Regions from separate parts of the Paenibacillus ihbetae genome, predicted to be linked through region 2. Evidence: riboswitches for the same ligand, from Rfam matches in the RefSeq annotation. Region 2 holds a riboswitch; the other holds the start of a gene.
The links. Region 2 has a riboswitch for thiamine pyrophosphate ahead of BBD41_RS24255 (YkoF family thiamine/hydroxymethylpyrimidine-binding protein). Riboswitches for the same ligand answer to the same signal wherever they lie in the genome.
Positions count from the first base shown of each region.

Region 1: it holds a riboswitch for thiamine pyrophosphate, as region 2 does, so the genes downstream of both, BBD41_RS11820 (ABC transporter substrate-binding protein) here and BBD41_RS24255 (YkoF family thiamine/hydroxymethylpyrimidine-binding protein) in region 2, are expected to answer to the same signal.

Region 1 covers NZ_CP016809.1:2,631,717-2,636,660, forward strand. The annotation lists gene BBD41_RS11810 (GGDEF domain-containing protein) at 1-1,254, opposite strand, end outside; gene BBD41_RS11815 (VOC family protein) at 1,558-1,941, shown strand; TPP riboswitch at 2,139-2,250, shown strand; gene BBD41_RS11820 (ABC transporter substrate-binding protein) at 2,365-3,405, shown strand; gene BBD41_RS11825 (thiamine-binding protein) at 3,521-3,814, shown strand; gene BBD41_RS11830 (ABC transporter permease) at 3,811-4,566, shown strand; gene BBD41_RS11835 (ABC transporter ATP-binding protein) at 4,760-4,944, shown strand, end outside.
Region 2 covers NZ_CP016809.1:5,388,296-5,393,239, reverse strand. The annotation lists gene BBD41_RS24265 (ABC transporter permease) at 1-432, opposite strand, end outside; gene BBD41_RS24260 (nitroreductase family protein) at 962-1,564, shown strand; TPP riboswitch at 1,738-1,841, shown strand; gene BBD41_RS24255 (YkoF family thiamine/hydroxymethylpyrimidine-binding protein) at 1,943-2,548, shown strand; gene BBD41_RS24250 (sporulation protein YjcZ) at 2,622-2,720, opposite strand; gene BBD41_RS24245 (nucleotidyltransferase domain-containing protein) at 2,836-3,534, opposite strand; gene BBD41_RS24240 (class I SAM-dependent methyltransferase) at 3,674-4,396, shown strand; gene BBD41_RS24235 (methyl-accepting chemotaxis protein) at 4,614-4,944, shown strand, end outside.

The DNA.
Region 1 (4,944 bases), 2.8 Mb from region 2:
ATCGCCGCCGAGCCGGGATACGATTACGCCCCTCGACTCCAGCGAATGAAGGCGCTGCGCCACCTTCTGGATCAGCAAATCCCCCGCACGGTGCCCGTACTTGTCATTCACCCGTTTAAACCGGTTCAAGTCCATATACAGCAGCCCGACGCGGAAACCGGCCCGATCCGCTTCGCTCAAGGCTTCCGACAGCCTGGCGTTAAAATAACGACGATTATACAGGCCTGTCAAATCGTCGCGGTGCGCGAGCGATTCGCTCTTCTGCAGGCTGACATGCAGCCTTTCGAACAAGCGGTCATTCTCGACCTGGATCAGGATCTGCCGGATCAAGATGAGAATGAAGCAGAGGGTCAAGCCGGTAAACAGACCGCTCCATCCCCCGAACCGATGGGCCATCAGGGCAAACATTCCGCCAAGGACGCTGTAGGGCAGCATGTATCTTACGATCAAGGTGCCTGCCGGCCACGGGTTCTTCTCGGATAGGGATCTCCTCCCCTTCCGAGGCGGCGATTGTCCTCCCGCAAAGCCGATGAAAAATGCGGAGAGGCTGTGCAGGGGATCTACATACAGGTCTGCTCTCATATTCATGAAGCTGTCAAGAAAGATCCGAAGGGCATCTCCCAGCACGAATGCGCCTCCGCCCAGGCATAGGAAGATAACCGACCGCTTGCGCAGCTGCCTGGTGTTAAAATACACCACCAGCGTAAAGAACATCAGTACGATTCCGCACAGCGGATAAAGCATCGCTCCCCCGGCAGACCTCCAGACGGTGTCCGTTCCGCCCGCCAGCTCCGGCTTGATGAGATACTCCCAGCCGACCGTGATCAGGGTTACCGCAACAATGACGATGTCCAGGGTAAACCGAATGCCCCGCAGCGGACCCTGCACCTGCCTAAACAAATAAATCAGAGCGCCGGCGAACAGGAATGCTTCCAAGCTCCAGAACAGGTCTGCCAGCCGGATCGAGCCGCCAAACGTCCCTCCTGCCCATTCATCACCCGCATACAGGATGCGCCCGATGGCATCGCCGGCCAATCCGGCTGCAATCAGAAGCCAAAACCTGCGAAGATGGCCTTGCTCATACCGACTGCCGATCACCCGGATCAAATAAGCGAATGCGGCTGCAGGCGCCATAACAGCTAGTATGCGGTGAAGCATTAAAGTCTCCGGCATCCATAAGGCCAATATCCATTGAATCAATGCGTATCCAATCGCAAGCCGAATATATAAGGAATCGGATGGAGCCGGGCTCATACATATCCCTCCCTGAAACAAAAGGTAGGCTTGGTCGTTCATGATGAATAGGTCTTTTGAATTAAAGCGTTTCCATATCCAATCATACTTTTAGCCTGAGGAAAAGTAAAGAAAAGAAGCGCCAGCAATTGGATACTCATAGGCATATAGGCCGCGCCGGGGTCGTTATTTGCGGAAGGGTCCCGGGTTGGAAGTCACCCAATTCCCACTTGACACATGGGGTTTATGTAGTATTATTCTTTCATATCAACGTAGCTTTGGTTACATATCTCAGCATATTTTTATGGGAGGGGTTCTTGTATTATGGGACAAAGACGATTGGACCATGTAGGCATAGTTGTAAGGGATCTGGAAGCAACGATCGCTTTCTATACGAAGGTGGTCGGTCTTGAGCTCAAGGACCGTCTGACGCACACGAACGGGGTCATCCAGCTGGCTTTCCTCGGCTTTAACGGCAGCGATGAAACGGAGGTCGAGCTGATTCAAGGATACAGCGACTCCCTTCCCGCGGAGGGAACGGTGCATCACTTTGCCGTCAGCACGGACGACATCGAAGCGGAATATGCACGGGTGAAGAAGCTGGACGTTCCGCATCTGGATGAGGAAATCGTCACGCTGCCGAACGGATACCGTTATTTCTTCGTATACGGTCCGGAAGGCGAATGGATTGAATTTTTCCAGCGCTAACAGGTCTCAGGTTGCCTGCATATCGAGGCTGATATGGGCCGCCTGGATCACCAGGGTCTCTCGCGGACAGGGCAGAACCATTACCCGGCGGCCTATATCGGCTTGGAAATCGCCTTCAGGCATGGGCATTCCCGTACTGGACAGGTGCTTCCGGTAGGTCTATAATAACGGAAGTACAACCCGTAACTTCATAAATTCATAAATACCGGGGGAGCTGGAATCGGCCGGCTGAGAGTGTATCCCATACAGATACTGACCCTTATACCTGATCTGGGTAATGCCAGCGTAGGAAGCCAGAGGATTGCGGCTGTTTATTAGCCGCAGTATATACTTACGCCGTCATGCGCTCCGATACGATCGGGGCGTTTTTTGTTATGAAGTGAATACGGAAAATAGTAGACATATAAGGAGAGGAGAAACACGATGAAACAACGTACATGGCTCTCTCTGCTGCTTGCCTGCGTCCTGCTTCTGGTCGCTTCAGGCTGCGGGGCAAGCGGCCAAAGCGGCGGCAGCGCGCCCGGCAAGCAAGAGGCTGGCGGAGAAGGAGAACAGCCGGCCAAGCTCCGCGATGTTCAATTGATGCTTGACTGGTCGGCGAACACGAACCACACCGGATTATATGCGGCCAAGGAGCTCGGATACTATGAGGAGGAAGGGCTGAACGTACAAATTGTACAGCCGGGCTCCGGGGGAACCGATGCGATGGTCGCTTCCGGCAACGTACCGTTCGGCATCAGCTACCAGGAGGGCGTAACGCTGGCCCGGACGCAGGGCCTGCCGCTGGTTTCGATCGCAGCCATCATTCAGCATAATACGTCCGGATTCGCCGCACCGAAGGATCGGGGCATCCAGAAGGCCGCCGATTTTGAAGGGAAGTCCTACGGGGGCTGGGGCTCTCCGATTGAGGAAGCCGTCATGAAATCCATCATGGAAATCGATGGAGCCGACGTTAACAAGGTCAACATCGTGAACATCGGAGACGCCGATTATTTTACGGCGGTCAAGCGGGATATTGATTTCGCCTGGATCTATTATGCCTGGACAGGCATTGAAGCCCAGCTTCGCGGCGAGCCGCTGGACATGATCTACGTGAAGGAATATTCTGAACAGCTGGATTATTATACGCCGGTCATCGTAACGAACGAGAAGCTGATCGCGGATGACCCGGAGCTTGTCAAAGCGTTCATGCGCGCAACCTCCAAAGGCTATCAATACGCGATAGAACATCCGGAAGATGCCGCGGCACTGCTGTCGAAGGCTGTTCCCGACCTGGATGCCGAGCTGGTGCTGGAAAGCCAGAAGTGGCTCAGCCCGCGCTATCAAGATGACGCGCCGCGCTGGGGCGAGCAGAAGGCCGAGGTTTGGTCCGGATATGCCGACTGGATGTTTGAGCGTAAGCTGCTGGAGAAGGAATTGGACGCGGACCGCGCGTTTACGAATGAATTTTTGCCTGATAAATAGGAATAGCAAGCCCCGCGGCTTCACAGGGCTGCTTCGAATCTCATCTGCGTGAAGCTTTGCGGCCGTGCAGAGCCGTGCAGATGAGATCCACCATAAACGAAAGGACGAGAGACTCATGGCGAATACACTGCTGAGCATTCAAGTCATCCCGCGTACGCCGGACGGCGGCGACAGCATCCCTTATGTGGATGAAGCCATCAAGGTAATCCAGGATTCCGGCGTCAAATACGAGGTCCATGCTTTGGAAACGACGATGGAAGGCGAGCTGTCCGAGCTGCTCCGCATCGTGGAGCGAATGCATGAAGCGCTGGTGAAAGCCGGGAGCCCGAGCATCATCTCCCAAGTTAAAATCGCACATCATCCGCAGGGCATCAGCATGGACAAGCTTACGGAGAAATACCGTCCATGAAAAGCTGGTGGAGCTCGATATGGCCGCCCGTCGTGGCGGTCCTCTTCTTTTTGATCGTGTGGCAGGCTGCGGTCTGGATGTTCGATATCGAAAAATTCATCCTGCCTGCGCCGACGGCTATCGGGCATGAAGCCATCTCCGGGGCCTCGGGACTTATGGAGCACACCTGGGCTACCCTGAAGCTAACCGTGATCGGATTTGCCATCGGAACCGGGATCGGACTCCTGCTCTCTTTGGCACTGCACAGGGTCCCTTTTCTCAAAACAGCCCTGTATCCGCTTCTCATCTTAAGCCAGAACGTGCCGACCATCGCGTTGGCCCCGCTCCTCATGATCTGGTTCGGGTTCGGCATGCTGCCGAAGGTCATCGTCATTACGCTCGTTTGCTTCTTCCCCGTAGCCGTAGCGGCCCTCGACGGGCTGGCACGGACCGACCGCACGATGATGAATTATATGCAGATGACGGGTGCGACGCCATGGCAAATCTTCGCGAAGCTGGAGCTCCCGCACGCGCTGCCCTCCATCTTCTCCGGGATTCGGATCGCGGCCACGTATTCGGTCATGGGAGCGGTCATCGGGGAATGGATCGGGTCTGACCGGGGCATCGGCTATTATATGATGCTGCAAAAATCCGGTTACCGGACCGATCGCGTCTTCGTGGCCATTCTGGTTATCGTGCTGCTCAGCCTGCTCATGGTAGGCGTTATCACCCTATTGGAGAAACGGCTGATCCGCTGGAACCGGAAGCATTAATTCGCATGGCTCGGCCATGTTCATATTCTCTCTTCATAAGTCAAGCTGAACGATTGAAGCCGGGAGGCGGAGCAAGCTCGTGGATAATTCCAGTTGCATCACCGCTGCTCCCATGCTTGGAATGGTTCTTTCGGATAGGGGATACAGATAAGTTTGAAATCAGGGATCTTTAAAAAGAAGGGAGGCTGCCCTAATGACGCAGCAAGCGCCTGATTCCGTCTTGCATTCAACCGGCGGCACGGCCGCCGCTCCCGCTCCTGCCCTGGAGGTCCGGGGGATTCGCAAGGTGTTCCGCGAGCGGCGCAGTGAAGTGCATGTGCTCGAAGAGCTGTCGCTTAAGGTGCTTCCCGGGGAATTCGTATCCATCATCGGCCCTTC
Region 2 (4,944 bases):
GTTCCCGAACATGAGTCCGACGAGCGGAATAAAGATCGCATCCTTGAACTTGATCCGGTCCAGGATCTTCATGAAGATAAACGTGCCGGCAAGAGCGAATACAAAAGCTACCAGCATTTTCACAAGCGGTCCGCTTGTCGTGAATACGAGCATCGCTACGAGAATCCCCAGTCTTGCGGAATCCATCGTTCCCGCCGTTGTCGGCGATACGAACTTGTTGCGGCTAAGCTGCTGCATGATCAATCCGCAGATACTCATGCTGACTCCAGCCAGAATTAAACTGACCAGACGCGGCAAGCGGCTGACGAGCATAATATGCTGTTGTTGTTCCGTCATGGAGAATAAGTCCAGCGGCGAAATATCTTTGACTCCGATAAATAAGGAGACGATGGAAAGCGCCACAACGGCTGCGGCTAAGTAAATGATCTTCATGGCTCTTCCTTCTATGCATATGTCTCTGATTAATCCGGCAGCTCGTAATTCAGTCATCATTCTCATTGAGATTGATTATCAATTACGTTCTGATAAGCATTATATCATCCTCATTCTCAACCGACAAGTATAATTGAGAATCAAACTCAATTAAATTTTTCATCTTTGCATGATTTGTTCATCATTTGTTCATAATATGAAGCTTGGCTGGAATAGCCGTTGTTGTCCTTCATCCTTCCTTTGTTCTCCCTCTTTACGCCTTATTATAGGAAAGAAAATTTCAGCTGCCTGTTACAGCTCCTGATTACGGGGTATTACATCAATAAATTCTCGATTACGGGGTTGACAATGACCAATGAGATATAATAACATACTAACGGAAGTATTATTTCTTACGATAAGTAAGTTGTTAAGGAATAATAATTCAACTTTTATTAGCGATTACCGTGATGCATATTTGCTTGAATGATAGGACATCTTTTTATCAGGCGTATGCAATCCAAACCATGACTCAGGAGGGTTTATCAACATGTCTAAAGACTTCCTTACCGCACTTAAAAATCGCCGTTCCTACTATGCGATCAGCAAGGATTCCGTCATCTCCGATGAGCGTATCCAAGAAATCGTGAAAGATGCCGTTAAATACACGCCTTCTTCCTTCAACTCCCAAAGCGCACGCGCGGTCGTTCTGCTTGGTGAGCAGCATGACAAGCTGTGGAATATTACGGAAGGCATTCTGAAGGAAGTGGTGGGCGACGAGCAAGCATTCAAATCCACTGCTGAGAAAATGGCCTCTTTCCGTGCAGGCTATGGCACCGTGCTGTTCTTCGAGGACAATGACGTCATCGCAGGGCTTCAGCAAAACTTTGCGCTCTATGCCGACAACTTCCCGGTATGGGCTAATCAGTCGAACGGCATGCTTCAGCTCGTTGTGTGGACAATGCTGGAAGCCGAAGGACTGGGTGCTTCCCTGCAGCACTACAACCCGCTGATCGACGAAAAAGTAAAAGCGGAATGGAACATCCCAGAAAACTGGAAGCTGATTGCGCAAATGCCGTTCGGCAAGCCGGTCGCTGAGCCAGGGGACAAGGAATTTGCTCCGCTTGAAGATCGCGTGAAAGTTTACAACTAAGCGAGACAAGATCAAAAGCGCCATCAGGAAGCTTTGCACAAGCTCCCCGTGGCGGCTTTTTGCTGCGGTCCATTGTTTTTTCGATCCCAAGACGTTACAATTACCAGGTAAAGAAGCCGCCCTCTTTCGAAGCTTGTACCGGCCGGCATCAAAGTAAAACTTCATATCTTGTGTTGCTGTACTAGGGGTGCCTTGTGCTGAGAAACGGCGGAACCGCCGTTAACCCTTACTACCCGATCTAGGTCATGCTAGCGTGGGGAAGTGTAGCGTTTATGTTTATGTATTTTTCGCGTAGACATTGCCGCACTTTCCAACGGGGTGCGGTTTTTTTGCGTTCTATTTAACGTTCTTAAATTTATGCTGCGGGAGGAAACGACAATGAATGAGCTAGTATGCGGAACCAGCCGGATTGTTGGCTGCCGGTTCTCGGTATTTCCGATGACGGACCGCTTCGTCGAAGTGATTATGGGAGCACTAAAGTCTGTGCAAACGGATAAGGTATGGATTCACACCGATGATGTCAGCACTTGCGTCCGGGGCCGTGCGGAGCATGTTTTTGACGTGACCCGGGCGATATTCGCCCATGCGGCAGCTTCCGGCGTACATACGGTTTTTAACGGAACCTACTCGATCGGCTGCCCCGGCGATACGGATGCGGATGTCTATATGTCCGAGGATTCCCGGGTGTTAAACAGCGAGCTTGGACCGCATGCGGATATCGAAAGCGCCTGCCAGTTCGCCTTATACCCGCTCGGGACCGAGCAATACATGGATATCATTTACGGCGAAGTGCAGCGTGCCAAGGAAAAAGGAACCTTCGGGGGCAGCGTCCATTACGCAAGCCGTCTTGACGGAACGCTCTCGCGCGTATTCGAATCCCTGGAGGATGCGTTCAGTCATGCCATACAAACGGACTCCAGCCACCTGGTGATGACCGCTGTCGTGTCTGCGCACAGCCCATCACCAAAGCATAGAAGCGTATAATATGCAGCTTAAGCAGGCAAGGACCCGGCAAAATGCCGGGTCCTTGCGCTATCCACCGCGTATCCTTGATGAATCAAACCCAAGCAAGCGAGATGATTACGAGCAGGATAAAGAGAACCAATATAATACCCGTAGATGTGCCCCATACATCTCCACCATATGTTCCGCTCATGAAGATCCCTCCTGGATTTATTGAAATACGTGATGTTATCACATATTACGGTATGATCCGGAAAGGATGCCGGTCACGGCAGCTGTACCGCTTGTCTTGCCCCAACCTGGTTGCCTTATTCTTCATAACCGGCAAGCAGCGGGCCGCCGTAAGGGAGCAGCACCTGCTCGCACAGCTTCATAAGCTGTTCCGATTGCCGGCTCCGGTACATCGCCTCCAGCGCATGCACCAGCTGCTCGCCAAAGCGCGGGTCGAACCCCGACACTAACCGGAACAGCGTCTTCCCCTCCCCCGTCCACTGCCGGTTCACCCTCAGGACAAACTCGCAGAGCAGAGTCGATATTTTTTGAACGGTAAACCAGGCTTCCCCGTCCCCTTTGGCTTGCTCAAGATCCATCATATACTCGGTGATCATGTACCGGGCTGCATCAATATCGGACATCGTTAACGGCAGCGGGCCGTAAGCCAGATCAGCCTGCGCCTCCTCGCGAATGTTGTCCCCCTCCGGTACCGAGCGAAGGACGATGCCTTCGGCCATGATCCGCTGCAGTGTCGGATTCGCCGCAACGATGCCTGCGTCAAAATCCTCGCGATAGCCTGAGCTTGATACGATAAACAGCTCTACGATCCAGCCGGCAGCTTCGATCGTCCTTCTTCTCAGCCCTTCGCCTTCTCTCTCTACAATGATCACGTCAAGGTCGGAATGCTCGTTGTGTTCTCCTCTGGAAGCACTGCCCCCCAGTACAGCCAGCAGACAATCCGGATATTGTTCCGACACGACCTTCATGGCGGCCTGAATCGGCTCCATCTTCATGCGTCTTTCCCCCAAACCGCTCATATCTTCAAAAAAAGGGCTCAAAATAGTAAATTCAGCGAAAACCCCAAACGTACCTCAATCATATGGTAAATAAACAAATATCCTTATGCAGACGACGAAAGTAGGGATCAATCCGATGAATTACATTAATATGCTGTCCAAATTAGGGATGGGCAGCGCCCACCCCGGCGGATTCGAAGCAACACTGCGAATGCTGAAATCGTACCCCATCCGGCCGAGCAGCCGAATTCTGGAGGTTGGCTGCGGCACCGGCCGAACGGCCTGCCATCTATCCGGCCTGGGCTACCAGGTGACGGCCATTGACCTGAATGAACATATGATAACCAAAGCGAAAGCCAGGGCGGAGGCTATGGGGGCGGACGTGGAATTTCTTCAGGCTGACGTATGCTCGCTGCCTTTTCCGGACCATCAATTCGATGTCATCCTGGCCGAGTCGGTCACCGTCTTCACCGACGCGTCGCGTTCCATCCCGGAATATTACCGCGTACTGGATGCCGGCGGCATTTTATTGGACAGGGAGCTGATTCTCGACAAGAGCATGCCTGAGCCGCAGCTTGGCGAGCTGCTTGCCTTCTTCGGCATCCCCTGCCTCATGGACCGGGAGAAATGGCGCGATGCGCTGCTGGGCAGTGGCTTCAGGCTGGCCGAGGTTTTGGAGTACAATCATTTCAACGAACAGCTGAAGGAGGAGCAGACGCGCCACCTGGACGCCTATGAGCAGCGGGATAAAGGGATCTTGCTCGATCTCGCGCTCTGGGAGACGGTCTTCAAGCATGACCGCATGATTCTCGACAACACCGAGTATTTGGCCTCCGCATTGTTCCGGGCGGAGAAATAGATAATCGATGGGGCGGTTTTTTTGCGCATCCGCGTGGAAATCCGCTCTATTCTTTTTATGAGGATGATTAGAGGTCCGGGGCTTTCTGGTCTTCTCCAGCGTCAGGTCTTTAGACTCATCTGATTGAAAATTTTGTAATTCCTTATATCTACTTTTGTCGCATAATGCTATAATCATGGTAAAAATATCCTATGTCGCTTGAGGAGGATTCATTCGTATGGCATGGTTCAACAGACTCCCGATCGCTCAAAAAATCACAGCAGCCTGTTATCTCATTGCCGCCTTGTTCGCGCTGCCAATGCTGATTGCCTTTATCATTCTGGGTAAGGCGGTTATTGGTATCGTGCTTGTTGCGGTGCTAATCGGACTCACGTATCCTCTTTCCCGAGTTATTGAGAGAGCGCTTACGAGCACGTTCTCCGAAATCTCCAGCGTCTCCGCCAAAATTGCCAAAGGGGACTTTACCTTCCAGGTAGAAGAGATGGGAGGAATGAATGATCTCAGCAGAACCTTCAACAGCATGGTGGACAAGCTCCGCAAAATCCTTC